2 regions of the Bradyrhizobium sp. USDA 3364 genome follow, and region 2 is predicted to be linked to the other one. Evidence: riboswitches for the same ligand, from Rfam matches in the RefSeq annotation. Region 2 holds a riboswitch; the other holds the start of a gene.
The links. Region 2 has a riboswitch for cobalamin ahead of ACVILL_RS10200 (TonB-dependent receptor). Riboswitches for the same ligand answer to the same signal wherever they lie in the genome.

Region 1 (6,942 bases), 960 kb from region 2:
TGCTGTTCAAAGACATCGAGCCGCATGTTCTTCAATCGGTTGAAAGCAGAATCGCTGCCGCGATCAACGCGACAACTGTGACTTACTTGCCCTTTTACCGATTGTCCTCGTTGCTGCCGCGCGGGAGCGAGGGAGTAGATTTATCACCCTTCACATTCGAAATGCCGACTTCTGCAGGTCAAAGCCGCGCAAACAGAGATCTGCATAGCCTTGTCGCTGACTACCAGAGCGCTGCCTGAGATTGAGTATGATGAGGCCCATTCTTGTTTTTGATTGGAATGGCACGTTGCTTGACGATGCCAGCGCACTACTCCAAACGACGAACGTTATCCTGAAACGTTTCGGTCGCCCGGCGATCGATTTAGACACCTTTCGGGATCATTGCGATGTCCCACTGTCCATTCTTTTCCGAAACATCGGGATGTCAGAATCGGAAGTCGCAGCCGTAGATCGCGATGGCAGTGCAATCTTCCATGACACTTACGAGCCGCTGGCCGATAAAGCAGATCTACGCGTGGGGGCGCGCACAATGCTGGAATGGGTTCGCCGGGAAGCGGCTTCGTCCATCATCGTGAGCAACCATATAGTCGCACCTCTTGTTGCTCAATTGCAAAGGCTCGGCATCGATCGCTGCTTCAACGACGTCCTGGCCTTTGAAAGCCGTGCCACGCAGAATAAGACGATGAGCAAAGGGGAGCGACTTCGGCGATATATGGTGCAAAACGATCTAAAGCCGGAGTCGACCTTCATTATCGGGGATATGCCGGTAGAAACTGATATTGCCCGAAGTCTTGGACTGATCAGCGTAGCCATTACCGGCGGATTTGTTTCCGAGGCGCGGTTGCGGGCTACGAAGCCGGACCACATCATCCAGAACCATCACGAGCTATTGCCGATCGTTCGAGAGCACGGCTCTTTCCACTAGGCGGGTAGCGGGGGCGCGGCAGCTAATAGTCCAATGCCGGTGAGACGCGCAGGGCTTCCGTACTGCGTCTATTTCAAGATTCCGGCCGAGCGCGATCTGAGCGAAATGTCTTGCTCGACAATATTACTCGGATTGCCCGTGCTCTAAAGGTCAAAGTCCACGCGCTTCTTGACGACGGCACTTACTGGACCAAGGCCTATCTCACGAGGCTTGCGGGTGACGGGCGAAGTGAACCGAAACATCCACGATTTGGTCTTTGGTCCCACTCCCAGCGACGAAGAGCCAGAGCCCGTCACCATCGCCCAACCGATCGCCTGGCCCGGCATGCTCAACCCTGTTTTACAGTGAGGGTTCCCATCGAGGTGGTCGGCTAGGTGCCGAGCGTATCGATCGAGCCGTCGAGTTCGCTCCTGATCGGTCCGGTGGTCAGCTGCTTGCTGACATAATTGACCGAGCCGCCGATCGTGGCGAGCCCCGACGTGATCGAGTTCGGGCCCTTGACGAATTCGACCTGCTCGAGGCTCGCCGTGTCCATCACGCGGGAGGTGATGTCTTGCGGACCGATCCAGATGCCGTTGTAGAGTGTGGTGATTTCGCTGCCCGTGAAGCCGCGCATCGAGAACCCCGCGGGTGGCGCCGGCGGCATCGCCCGACAGCACGCCAGTCGCCCCCCGCGCGGTCTCGGTCGTGGTGCGGTATCCTGCTCCTGCATCTGCTGCTGGCTGACGACTTCGACGGTTACGGGCGTCTCGTGTACCGTCAGGCCAAGCAGGCTGGTGCTGCCGGCTATCACGTTGCTGTTGAGCGGCGTCGCGGCCGTTGCTGCGAGAGGGGCCGGTCCCGGCACCGGCTTCGGCGCTGGCGCAGGCTGGCGTGCCGCACGCCGGACGCGCTTAGCGGGCCCGCAGCTTTCGCTGCCACGTTGCTCCGCGCTCGGCCGCGGCGTGGGCGGAGTGACGGTGACGGGATTGAGCTGCTGCGGTGTTTGCGCCGATGCCCGGCCGGCCGCGGCCATGGAAGCCATCACGATGCAAAGCGTGACCGCCGAACCGGCCAGCAAGCGGTGCTTGCGTGAAATCAGTGAAAGCCCTGAAATTCGCGCCGACGAGCGCAACGCAACATCATCTGAAATGAACACAGTGGTGACCAACGGCGAAGCAAAAAAGCCGTCACGTACATTGGCCGTGAGCGGCTGCCGTTCGCCCCAGATGCGGCAGATCCCAACCGGCTTTGCAACGCCCTGGAGCACCCCGCCCAATGCGTCAGCACATGACCACGACGGTAGCAAGGTTTCCTGGCTTGCGGCTTGACGCTTCCGACCACCTTCCCAGATTCGAATCGAATCCACTGGCTTCAAATGTCGTCGGCTCGCCGCTTACAGTTGCGGGGGCAGCTCCGGCCTAGTCCGTGAGGACGCACCGTATTCCCTTGATATGCCTTTCGGCACTACCGCCGATGAGCCTGAACGGCCCCTCCAAGCGAATCAAGCAAGTGGCGCTTGTCGAATGCGGAGTAGCAGCACATGTGGCAGTTTGGTCACGCCGAACGGCTGCGAGCATCTCGGACGTTCACGATCTGTTGGGATGGCGCCAATCCGCGATCTGCTGGGGCCGAGTCGCAAGCTCCCTGACAATATCGGGAGAATACAGGAAGAGGCTGACCTGCTTCCGACCGCTACTGAAGAAGGTGTGGCCAGCGGTCGGTACTCGACCTTGCTTCGACCACCGTCGCAATTCGGCTGAGGTGATCGACAGTATCTGCTCGACCATTCTCCCCGTCAGTGGCTCCTTTTGAAGCTTTTGCAGCTTCTGCTCGACGACTTCACAAACTTGCAGGACGGAGTTCACGTCGCCCAACGGGCAATGAATCAGAATACCCCCTTGGCAATCTGTCACGCTGCATTCGAGCCGCTGGCGAAAGGTCGATCGCGTGATTCGAAGTGCTTGCGCCGCCCTCTTGTGCGAGCCCGCCGTCAATTCTTCTGAAGGAAAGAACTCGATGGTCCGTGTCGTCAAAAGGCTGGCGGTGTTCAGATGCATATGTCCTCTCGGTCAGGGAGTGGAGGCTGCATAGGGAGAAAAGTAGGCGTGTTTTTCATCGATCATAAGCGGGCGTCCGAGCGGAGGGAAAGCCCTCTGCGGGCAATCGACGCGCTCACATACCTTGCAGCCTATGCCAATCGGCGTCGCGGACGCAGGATCGTGAACGTCAAGTCCTCGTGAGTAGACAATTTCTTCGGCGTGCCGGATGTCACATCCCAGGGCGACGGCAAACGTCTTGCTCAGCGAGCCATATCCCCCCTCGCGACGGGTGACGGTGCGCGCGATCCAGAGATACGTGCGATCGTCCGGCATTTGGGCAAGCTGGGTGAGGATGCGTTCAGGAGTCGTGAACGCTTCGTATACATTCCAAAGCGGGCAGGTGCCGCCAATCCGGGAGAAGTGAAAATCAGTTGCAGATTGTCGTTTCGAGATGTTTCCAGCGCGATCGACGCGGATGAAGAAGAACGGCACGCCGCGTGCGGAAGGCCGTTGTAGCGTACTCAGCCGGTGGCACGTGGTTTCGAAGCCGACGCCAAACTTCTGGCCCAGCAGCTCGATGTCATAGCGAAGCTTTTGAGCGGCACCCAAGAATTCCCCATAAGGCATGATCAGTGCTCCGGCGAAATAGTTGGCAAGCCCGATGCGGGCGAGCCCGCGCGTATCCGCATTGGTGAACCGTGCACCGTCGACCAGTGCTGACAATTCTCCATCGCAAGCCAGTAGGGCGATTTGAGTGGCCAACTGGAAAGCCTGTTGGCCCGGTTCCAGCTTTCGCGAGAGATGCAGGGCCGCGCATTCTTGGTCGAAGCGTCGATGTGCCGCAGCAGGCGCATCGTCGAACATCACCGTTATTCCAAATTTGTCGCGCAGATGGTCGCTAAGGCTCGCCGACGTCAGCTGGCGCGATGGCGCAAGCTGTTGCGCGAGCTGCTCGGCGGCGTCGTCCAGCTCGGCAAAGTAGTTGTGGCGTGCATAGAAGAAGTCGCGGACTTCCTCGTGGGGGGTCGAGGGCAGGATCGCGGTCGCCGCCTGGCGGTCCTCGCCGAGCCGCGCGGCGAGCACCGCGGTTTGCTCGATCGCGAGCCGGTGATTGCGGCTGAGCGAGATGATCGCCCGCGCTACCGCGGGCATGTTGACGGCGAGCTCCCGGATTTCGGCGGCTGATACGTTCTCGCCGACGACTGTGGGCGACAGCGTCTCGCGGAGGTCGGCAACCAGCCGCGCCTCGTCATCCTCCGAGAACATCTGCACGTCGACGCCGAAGACGGTGTTGAGTTTGAGCAGGACCGCAATCGTTAGCGGCCGCTGGTTGTTCTCCAACTGGTTGAGGTAGCTCAGCGAAATCCCGATCGCGGACGCCAGGGCCTGCTGGGTGAGGCGGCGCTCCTCACGCAGGCGCTTGAGCCGGACGCCCATGAAAGCCTTCTTCATTTGCTCCTCCGTCGGCTTCGCAAACTTCGCAGTTTTGCTACTCGCCCTTCGCAAGTATCCGCAATTTCAGCACTATTCACACTTTGGTCTATGCGGATATTGCGAATAGCGAGCAAAGTTGCAAGGGCGTCATTCGATGCAGGCTTCCTACGGGCAGGCGGTCAGCGCGGCCGAATCCACGTGTTTCGTCGAACTGGTCTTCCCCGACCAGGCCAACCATTACGGGACCCTGTTCGGCGGCAACGCGCTCAGCATGATGGGCAAGGCCGCCTTCGTGGCCGCGACGCGGCGGGCACGCCGAGCCGTGGTCATGGCAACTTCGGACAAGGTGGAATTCCATGATCCGGTTCGCGTTGGCGAACTCGTCGAGCTCACGGCGAAGGTCGAACGTGTCGGCCGCTCGTCGATGACGGTTGCCGTCGAGGTGATCGCCGAGGCCCTGATATCGGGTGACCGGCGAACCGCGATGCGTGGGTCTTTCGAGATGGTCGCCGTGGACGAGCAGGGCAGGCCGACGCCTGTTGCGTCGTCTCCTCAAAACAACGTCTGACAGGAAACTGAACCGTGAAACTGCACAACGTCCGAACCCACAAGTCCTCAGAGCATCTGCCGCGCGCGGACCAACTGGCCTGGAAGATTGCCGAGGTCGCGTCCGATCCGGTCGCGGTCGTGCCGGCGGTGGTCGAGATGATCGGCAACCGCATCATCGACAACGCTGCCGTCGCGGCCGCCTCGTTGGCGCGGCGTCCGGTCGCCAGCGCGCGAGCGCAGGCGGTTGCGCATCCCTTCAGGCCTGGCGCGACGGTGTTTGGCCTTGCGCCATCGCAGCGAATCTCGCCGGAATGGGCGGCGTGGGCCAATGGTGTTGCGGTTCGCGAGCTGGACTTCCACGATACGTTCCTGGCCGCCGACTATTCCCATCCCGGCGACAACATTCCGCCGGTGCTTGCCGTGGCCCAGCATTGCGGTCTCGACGGCCGCGCGCTGCTGCGTGGCCTTGCGGCCGGCTATGAGATCCAGGTCGATCTCGTGAAGGGCATCTGCCTGCATGAGCACAAGATCGACCATATCGCCCATCTCGGGCCGTCGGCCGCGGCCGGTATCGGCTCGCTTCTCAAGCTGCCGACCGAGACGATCTATCAGGCGGTCCAACAAGCGCTGCACGTCACCACCACGACGCGTCAATCGCGCAAGGGTGAGATTTCGAGCTGGAAGGCCTACGCGCCGGCGTTCGCCGGGAAGATGGCGATCGAAGCGGTCGATCGCGTGATGCGCGGCGAGGGCGCGCCGTCGCCGGCGTGGGAGGGCGAGGACGGCTTCATCGCCTGGCTGCTGTCCGGGCCGAAGGCCAATTACAGCGTGCCGCTGCCGGAGAAGGGCGAGCCCAAGCGCGCGATTCTCGATACCTACACCAAGGAGCATTCGGCCGAATATCAGAGCCAGGCGCTGATCGATCTCGCCCGGCGGATGGGGCCGAAGATCGGCGATCTCACCAAGATCGAGAGCATCGTGATCCACACCAGCCATCACACCCACTATGTGATCGGCACCGGCGCCAACGATCCGCAGAAGATGGACCCCAAGGCGAGCCGTGAAACGCTCGACCACTCGATCATGTACATCTTCGGGGTCGCGCTCGAGGACGGTGGCTGGCACCACCAGAAGTCCTACGCGCCGGAGCGTGCCGGGCGTCCGGAGACCGTGGCGCTATGGAACAAGATCTCCACTGTCGAGGACCCGCAGTGGACGCGGCGCTACCATAGCCATGACCCCAAGGAGAAGGCGTTCGGCGGCCGCGTCGTGGTGACGCTGAAGGGCGGATCGACCATCAGCGACGAGATCGCGGTCGCGGATGCGCATCCGCTCGGCGCGCGCCCCTTCGCCCGTGCGCAATACGTCGCCAAGTTCCGCAGTCTCGCCGACGGCATCGTCGCGCCGCAGGAGCAGGATCGCTTCCTGACGCTCGTGGAGCGGCTGCCCGAGTTGAAGGCCGAAGAGCTCACGGGCCTCACCTTCACGGCCGCCGCCGGGCAGCTTGGCACGACCAGCGCCACCGGCATCTTCGATTGGTCCGGCTCATCCGCCGGACGCTAGATCACAGCAGAACAACGGGAGGAACAGGATGGCCATCGAACCGAACAAGCCGGCGCCGAAGAAATCGGTCGTGCTATCGGGCGTCGTTGCAGGCAATACCGCGCTCTGCACCGTCGGCCGCACCGGCAATGACCTGCACTACCGCGGCTACGACATCCTCGATGTCGCGGAGACCTGCGAGTTCGAGGAGATCGCCCATCTTCTCGTTCACGGCACCCTGCCGAATGCCGCGGAGCTTGCGGCCTACAAGGCGAAGCTGCGCGGCCTTCGCGGCCTGCCTGTCGTGGTGCGCAACGCGCTCGAGGCGCTGCCGGCGGCGGCGCATCCGATGGACGTAACGCGAAGCGGCGTCTCGACGCTCGGCTGCGTGCTTCCGGAGGCGCACGATCATAATCATCCCGGCGCACGTGACGTCGCCGACCGGCTGATGGCATCGCTCGGCTCGATGCT
Region 2 (6,942 bases):
GCCATGTGTTTCCCCTGCGCGGGTCAAATCCGCTCAGGGAATTCTACTCCAGTTTCCGTGCGCTCGTCATGAGGAGACGGTGCGGCGGGGTCACACCCCGCCACACCGGATCATGCTCTAGAACGTCGCGCCGGCCCTGACCATGTAGGTGCGGCCTGGCAGCGGGTAGGCGGAGAAGCGGCCATCCGTGAACGTGCTCGCGATGGCGTAGTCGTAATAGAGCGCGTTGAACAGGTTGTTGACGCTGAGCGACCAGAAGAAGCGGTCAACTTGCCCGCTCAGCTTGATGTCGGCGGTGGCGCTGCCGGGAATCCGGCTCTGGGTGTTGGCCTGGTCGTTGTCCATGATGCGCGAGCTCCAGGCGCGCACCGTGGCATCGAACACCAGATAGTTCTGCCAGATATTCCAGGTGACGCCGAGATTGCCGGTGTAGCGCGACACCAGCGGCACGTCGTTGCCGGCCCACATGCCTTCGCGGAATACGGCGCGGGTGATCGCCATGCCGCCGCGTAGGGTCACGGTGTCGCTGACCTTGAGCGAGGCGCTGGTCTCAGAGCCATAGCGGCGGGTCGGGTCGAGGTTGGTGTTGTAGAACAGCACCGGATTGAAATGGATCTCGTTCTCGAGATCCATCAGATAGACGCTGGTCTGCACCTGAAACAGGTTGGTCTTGACCCGGAAGCCGCCTTCGACGTCTTCCGAGGTCTGGGTCTTGAGCTGGAAGGTCTGCGGGATCGGCGCGAAGGTCAGCGGGTCGAACGACGGTCCCGACGCGACGCGCTCGTCGACATCGGGCGTGCGGAATGCACGCGCGGCGCGGCCGAACACCGAAAAGCTGTCGGTGAGGCGATGCTCGACGCCGACATGCAGCGCGTACTGCGTCTCGTTGCTGTCGAGCGGGGAGGCCTGCGTGTCGAACGCGAACGGCGCGTTCGGGTCGTAGCGGTCGCGCGCCGAGACGCCGGTGTTCTGAACGCGTGCGCCGTAGGAGAAGTCGGTCGTCGGCAACAGGCCCAGCGTATGTTGCCAATAGCCGGCCACGGACCGCTGCTCGATATTGTAGATATGGAAGGGATCGACGCCCTGATAGGCGCCGCGCGCCTCACGGAAGGTCGAATCGTAATAGTCGATGCCGGTCAGGATCGTCGACGGCATTCCGAGCATCACGGTCTTGACGCTGAGCCGCGGCGTCAGCGACCAGGTCTCGAGCGCGGCGTCGTTGTAGGTGGAGGAGAAGCTCGGCGTCGGCACCGTGCCGAAGAAGCCGCTCTGCGTGTCGCGCTGCCGCCAGCCTCCGTCGACGATCAGGTCGACGCCGTTCATCAATGTCTTGGTGAAACCGGCCGTGACGCTTGAGGTCTGCTGGTTGGCGTAGTCGAACGGCGTGGCGGCGCCGCGGCGGTCGGTGAGCAGCTCGTTGACGCCGATCGACGGATCGACCAGCCGTCCGCCGGGCAGGCCGAGCTTCTGGTCGCTGCCGGTGACGGTCAGGAACGCGCTGAGATCCGACGTGGTGTAGTTGATGTTGCCGATCGCGTTGCGCTGGTCGAGCGCATTGTTGACGCGGTAGCCGTCGGACTTGATGCCGTTGCCGTAGAACGAGGTGGACCACGGTCCCGAATTAAGCGCCGCGGAGACTGCGGCCGTCCGCGTGTTGAACGAGCCGGCGCCGCCCTCGGCCCTGATCGTGGCCGGCGGACCGCCGGCGCCGGTCTTGGTGACGATGTTAATTACGCCGCCCACCGCGTTGTCACCGTAGAGCACCGCACCGCTGTTGCCGCGCGTGATCTCGATGCGCTCGATCGAATCGAGCGGGATCGTGGTGAGGTCGAAGCCCGCCTTGTCCATGTCGTTGAGGCGGCGGCCGTTGAGCAGGAACAGCGTGTTGTCCGTCGCGAATGCGCCGAAGCCGCGCAGGTCGACCGAGGTCTTGGCGCCGTTCGGTCCACCATAGGGAGTTTGCAGCTGGACGCCCGGCACCTGCGCAAGGATCTCGGGCAACGAATGCACCGGCGAATGCGCGATGTCGTCGGCGGTGATCACGGCCGAGGAGGAGCCGACAATGCCGGCGAACTGGCGGCCGCCGCCGGTGCCACCAGTTCCGGTGGCCGCGCCGGTCCCCGTCGAGCTCGATCCGGCGCCGCTGACGGTGTTGCTGCTCTGCGCGGTGCCCGGTGCCGGGCGGCGCGAGGACGGCGCTTCGTCAGCGGCCGGCCTGGCGCGCGTGACGTTCTGGTCGCCCGGTTTGGTGACTTCGATCGCCGGGAGCTGATCGGGAGCGGGCGCCTGCTGCCCCCGTGCACCTGAAGCAAGGATTGCAGGCGCGATCATCGTCGACGCGAGCAGAAGCGCGCGGCGGCGATGGGGTGGGAAGGCGGACATAGGCGAGACCTCGGTAACGTCAGTGGCACGTCACCGCGAACCAGTCTCACCATCGTGCTTGCAGCATCAGGTGAAGCTCATGCCTGTACTCCCCGACCGGCATCATCGCGTGTGACCACGGCTGACGGCAGGTCTCCTGGCTCGCGGGTCGTTACCCTTCGTCGCCTTCCCAGGACCGAGATTCCCAGTGGCATCTGACGAAGGATTCACCGCATACAGTTGCGGGGGCAGCCGCGGCGTTGGGGAAGTTTCCCCGTACCGCATTCCCTTTTCATCTCATTAAAGAACCGTCATGTTCATCTAGGGTTCGGCCGGGCAGCAAAGTCAATCCGGCGGCAGCCGGGCAAATGGCCGCTCCGCCACGGTTTTTGGCGAGTGTCGCTTGTCTGCCACGGCGATCGCTGTAAGAGCATGGATTCAATGAGCGTGCAGGATTTTGCCTTGGCGGCCGAGGTCGCGGCGCGGCGCCGGTGGGGCGTCACCGCGGCGCTGCTCGCGCTCGTGGTGCTGCTGCTGGTGATCTCGCTCGGGATCGGCCCGGTGCCGCTGTCGCCGCTCGCGGTGATCGAGGCGCTGTTCGGCAGCGGCAGCGACGTGGCGCAGGTGATCGTGCGCGAGATCCGCCTGCCGCGCACCATCCTGGCGTTTGCGATCGGCGGCATTCTCGGCCTGTCCGGCGCCGCGCTGCAAGGGTTGCTGCGCAATCCGCTGGCCTCGCCGTCGCTGTTCGGTGCGCCGCAATCGGCGGCGTTCGGCGCGGTGCTGGTCATTGCGCTGGGTCTCGCCGATGTACGCTCCTATGCACTGCCGGTGGTGGCGATCATCGCCGCGTTCGGCTCGGTATTCGCGCTGCTCGCGATTGCCGGCCGCAATGCCGGGCTGTTGATCCTGATCCTCGCGGGGCTCGCGATCTCGAGCTTTGCGGGAGCGGCGACGGCGCTGGTGATGAACCTCTCCAGCAATCCGTTCGTGGTGCTGGAGATCGCGTTCTGGCTGCTCGGCTCGCTGGAGGATCGCAGCTTTCAGCACGTCGCGCTGGCGCTGCCCTTTATCATCGCTGGCGCCGCCATCCTGCTCAGCCAGGCGAGCGCGTTCCGCGCGCTGACGCTCGGCGAGGAAGCGGCGCAGAGTCTCGGCGTCGACGTCGGACGGCTGCGGCTCTACGTCATCACTGGCGTTGCGCTCGGCGTCGGCGGCGCGGTCGCCGTGACAGGCACGATCGGCTTCATCGGTCTGGTCGCGCCGCATCTGATGCGCCCGGTGATCGGTCACGATCCGGCGCGGCTCCTGGTGCCGAGCGCGCTCACCGGCTCGGCGCTGCTGCTTGCGGCCGATATCGCGGTGCGCATCATCCCCTCTACCTCGGATATCAAGGTCGGCGTGCTGACCTCGATCATCGGCGTGCCGTTCTTCCTCTATCTGATCATGCGCGAACGCCGCGCACTCGGCGGAGGCGTGGCATGACGCTGCTCTCCGCCACCGCGCTCAACGCCTCGCTCGGCAGCCGCAGGGTGCTGCACGATGTCTCGCTGGCGTTGACCGCGGGTCATCTGGTCGCGCTGGTCGGGCCGAACGGCGCCGGCAAGACCACGCTGCTGCGTGCGCTGGCCGGACTGATTCCATCCGACGGCGACATCAGGATCGGCGGCGACGCGCTGGCGTCGCTCCCGTTGCGCGAGCGCGCCAAACGCTTCGCCTATTTGCCGCAGGGCCATATGGTGCACTGGCCGCTGCCGGCGCGCGATATCGTCGCGCTCGGCCGCTATCCGCATGGCGCGACCGATCCGGCGCGGCTGTCGCAGCTGGATATGGAGGCGGTGCTGCGCGCGATGCAGGCGGTCGACGTCGAGGCGTTCAGCGATCGCCGCGTTACCGAGCTCTCCGGCGGCGAGCGCAGCCGCGTCGCGCTGGCCCGCGTGCTCGCGGTGGAAGCGCCGGTGATCCTCGCCGACGAGCCGACCGCCTCGCTCGATCCGCGCCACCAGATCGACGTGATGCAGAAGCTGCGCAACGTCGCCGACACTGGTGTGCTGGTCATCGTGGTGACGCACGATCTCGGGCTCGCGGCGCGCTTCGCCGATGATGTGCTGGTGCTTTCGGAGGGACGGCTGGCCGCGCAGGGCGCGCCGGAGCAGGCACTGTCCGAAGCAGTCCTCGCCAGTGTGTTCAGGGTCAGCGCCTATCGCGCCGAATTCCAGCGCGAGGCCGTCATTGTGCCGTGGGCGGATGTGTGATGATGCGGCGTCTCGCAGCCCTGGCAGCGGTCGCATGGATGATGTCGTGCAGCACCGCGTTCGCCGTCGGACCGCGCATCGTCTCGATGAATGTCTGCAGCGATCAGCTCGTGCTGACGCTGGCCGATCCGGACCAGATCCTCGGCCTCAGCCGCTTCTCGCGCGATGCCTGGCAATCCTGGGCCGCCGAGCAGGCGCGAAGCTATCCGCGCCTGTCCGGCGGGGCCGAGGATGTGCTGCTGCTCAAGCCCGACATCGTCGTCGTCAGCCTGTTCGACAAGCGTGCGACGCGCGATCTGCTGAAGGCCAACGGGCTGCACCTCGTCGAGTTCACGGTGCCGCGCACCCTGGACGAGGTGAGGAAGCAGATTTTGGCGATGGGCGGTGTGCTGCAGCATCCGGATCGCGCGCAGGCCGAGATCGCGCGCCTCGATGCGGCGATCGCGCGGGCGCGGGCGGTGGCGAGCACGCGTCAGTATCGCGTGCTGCCTTTGGAGCGGCGCGGCTTTGTCTCGGGCGACGGCAGCCTGGTCAGCTCGCTGCTGACGGCGACGGGCCTGACCAACGCCGCCGGCGAGCTCGGCCTCGGCGCGGGCGGGTTTGCCTCGCTCGAGGCGATCGTGAAGCTGCGGCCGGATTTCATCCTGGTGTCGGAAGCCGGCGATCGCGCCGAGGATGAGGGCCGCGCCTTCCTGCTGCATCCGGCGCTGGAGCGCTTCTATCCGGAAGGCAAGCGCATCGTGCTGCCCGAGCGGCTCACGGTGTGCGGCGGCGTGATGCTGGCGGATGCACTGGATCGGCTGACGGAAGAGTTGAAAAGGGTGACGCGTTAGGTCTCTGCGTCGTCATTGCGAGCGGAGCGAAGCAATCCATCTTTCCGCTTGCTGAGGTATGGATTGCTTCGTCGCTTCGCTCCTCGCAACGACGCTGAGGGACCTACCCCAACACCACCGGCCCGCCGGCCTTCTTCCACGCGTCGATGCCGCCTTCGATATGGGCGGTGTTGGCCAGCCCGGCCTTCTTCGCGGCGGCAACGGCCATCGCCGAGCGCTCGCCGAAGGCGCAGAAGAACACGACGCGGCGGCCGGTCGCGGCCGCGACTTCGCGCAGCATGCCGCCGGGCTGCAAGGTGGCGCAAATCCCCGGATAGGGCGCATGCAGCGCGCCGGCCAGCGTGCCGTGCTTGGCGCGCTCCGCGGTCTCGCGCAGATCGACCAAGAGGATATCGGGACGACCGAGGCTCGCGATGGCGTCGCGCGCGTTCAGCGAGAGGCCTTCCTTGGCGAGCTCGTCCTGATGCAGGCCGACATGCATGTTGGCGGGCACCACGACATCCATCAGCTTCGGATTCGGCAAATTGAGATTGTTCATCAGCTCGACATAGTCGTCGATCGATTTCACCTGCAGCCGCGGATTGTAGCGCTTCTCCTCGCCGATGGTGGAAACGGTGTCGCCCTTGTAGTCATGTGCGGGGAACACCATGGTCTCCTCCGGCAGCTTGAGCAGGCGGTTGAAGATCGAATCGTACTGCGCCCGCGCGCTGCCGTTTTGGAAATCGGTGCGGCCGGTGCCGCGGATCAACAGCGTGTCGCCGGTGAAGACACGGTCGCCCATCAAGTAGCTATATGAGTCGTCGGTGTGGCCGGGCGTGTACAGCGCCTCGAGGCAGAGGCCCTCGATCGTCACTCTATCGCCGTCGGAGACGCGCATCGACACCACGTCGGCCTTGCTCTGCTCGCCCATGATGGTGATGCACTGGGTGCGGTCGCGCAGCTCGCCGAGGCCGGTGACGTGATCGGCGTGCAGATGGGTATCGACGGCTTTCACCAAACGGAGGTCGAGTTCCTGCAGCAGCTTGCAGTAGCGGTCGGCCTTCTCCAGCACGGGATCGAGGATCAGCGCCTCGCCGCCGGCGCGGCTCGCGAGCAGATAGCTGTAGGTGCCGGACACGCTGTCGAAGAGCTGGCGAAAGATCATGACGGCTTACCTATTCTCCAGGCCGAGTCTCAGGGAGGATATTATTCCATAGATAGGGTGCATTCAAAGCAAATCCATCCCCGGGCGAATCCGGTTCTCGTCACCCCCGCGCAAAGGCTTCGCCTTTGCGCGGGGGTGACGGGGCGCGCAGCTCTATCCGCGTCATTGCGAGCGAAGCGAAGCAATCCATCGCGCGGCATACGCGGAAGCATGGATTGCTTCGTCGCTATCGCTCCTCGCAATGACGGGGTGAATAGCTTCACAAGCTCTCAGGATGACGGGTCAGGATGCATGCGAGCGATCAGGGCCGCACGTAGCTCCAGCCCCGCTGCTGCAACTTCATCGGATG

Region 1: linked by a shared signal. The riboswitch ahead of ACVILL_RS05785 (TonB-dependent receptor plug domain-containing protein) and the one ahead of ACVILL_RS10200 (TonB-dependent receptor) in region 2 are both predicted to bind cobalamin.

The regions. Positions count from the first base shown of each region.
Region 1 is NZ_JBSRYG010000002.1:1,217,095-1,224,036, reverse strand. It holds gene ACVILL_RS05795 (hypothetical protein) at 1-239, shown strand, start outside; gene ACVILL_RS05790 (HAD family hydrolase) at 248-925, shown strand; gene ACVILL_RS05785 (TonB-dependent receptor plug domain-containing protein) at 1,296-1,940, opposite strand; gene ACVILL_RS05780 (hypothetical protein) at 1,939-2,235, shown strand; cobalamin riboswitch at 2,192-2,391, opposite strand; gene ACVILL_RS05775 (hypothetical protein) at 2,494-2,964, opposite strand; gene ACVILL_RS05770 (short-chain fatty acyl-CoA regulator family protein) at 2,977-4,398, opposite strand; gene ACVILL_RS05765 (acyl-CoA thioesterase) at 4,535-4,948, shown strand; gene ACVILL_RS05760 (MmgE/PrpD family protein) at 4,963-6,492, shown strand; gene prpC (bifunctional 2-methylcitrate synthase/citrate synthase) at 6,521-6,942, shown strand, end outside.
Region 2 is NZ_JBSRYG010000002.1:2,180,524-2,187,465, reverse strand. It holds gene ACVILL_RS10205 (hypothetical protein) at 1-5, opposite strand, end outside; gene ACVILL_RS10200 (TonB-dependent receptor) at 118-2,331, opposite strand; cobalamin riboswitch at 2,492-2,689, opposite strand; gene ACVILL_RS10195 (FecCD family ABC transporter permease) at 2,803-3,846, shown strand; gene ACVILL_RS10190 (ABC transporter ATP-binding protein) at 3,843-4,616, shown strand; gene ACVILL_RS10185 (ABC transporter substrate-binding protein) at 4,619-5,449, shown strand; gene ACVILL_RS10180 (MBL fold metallo-hydrolase) at 5,553-6,593, opposite strand.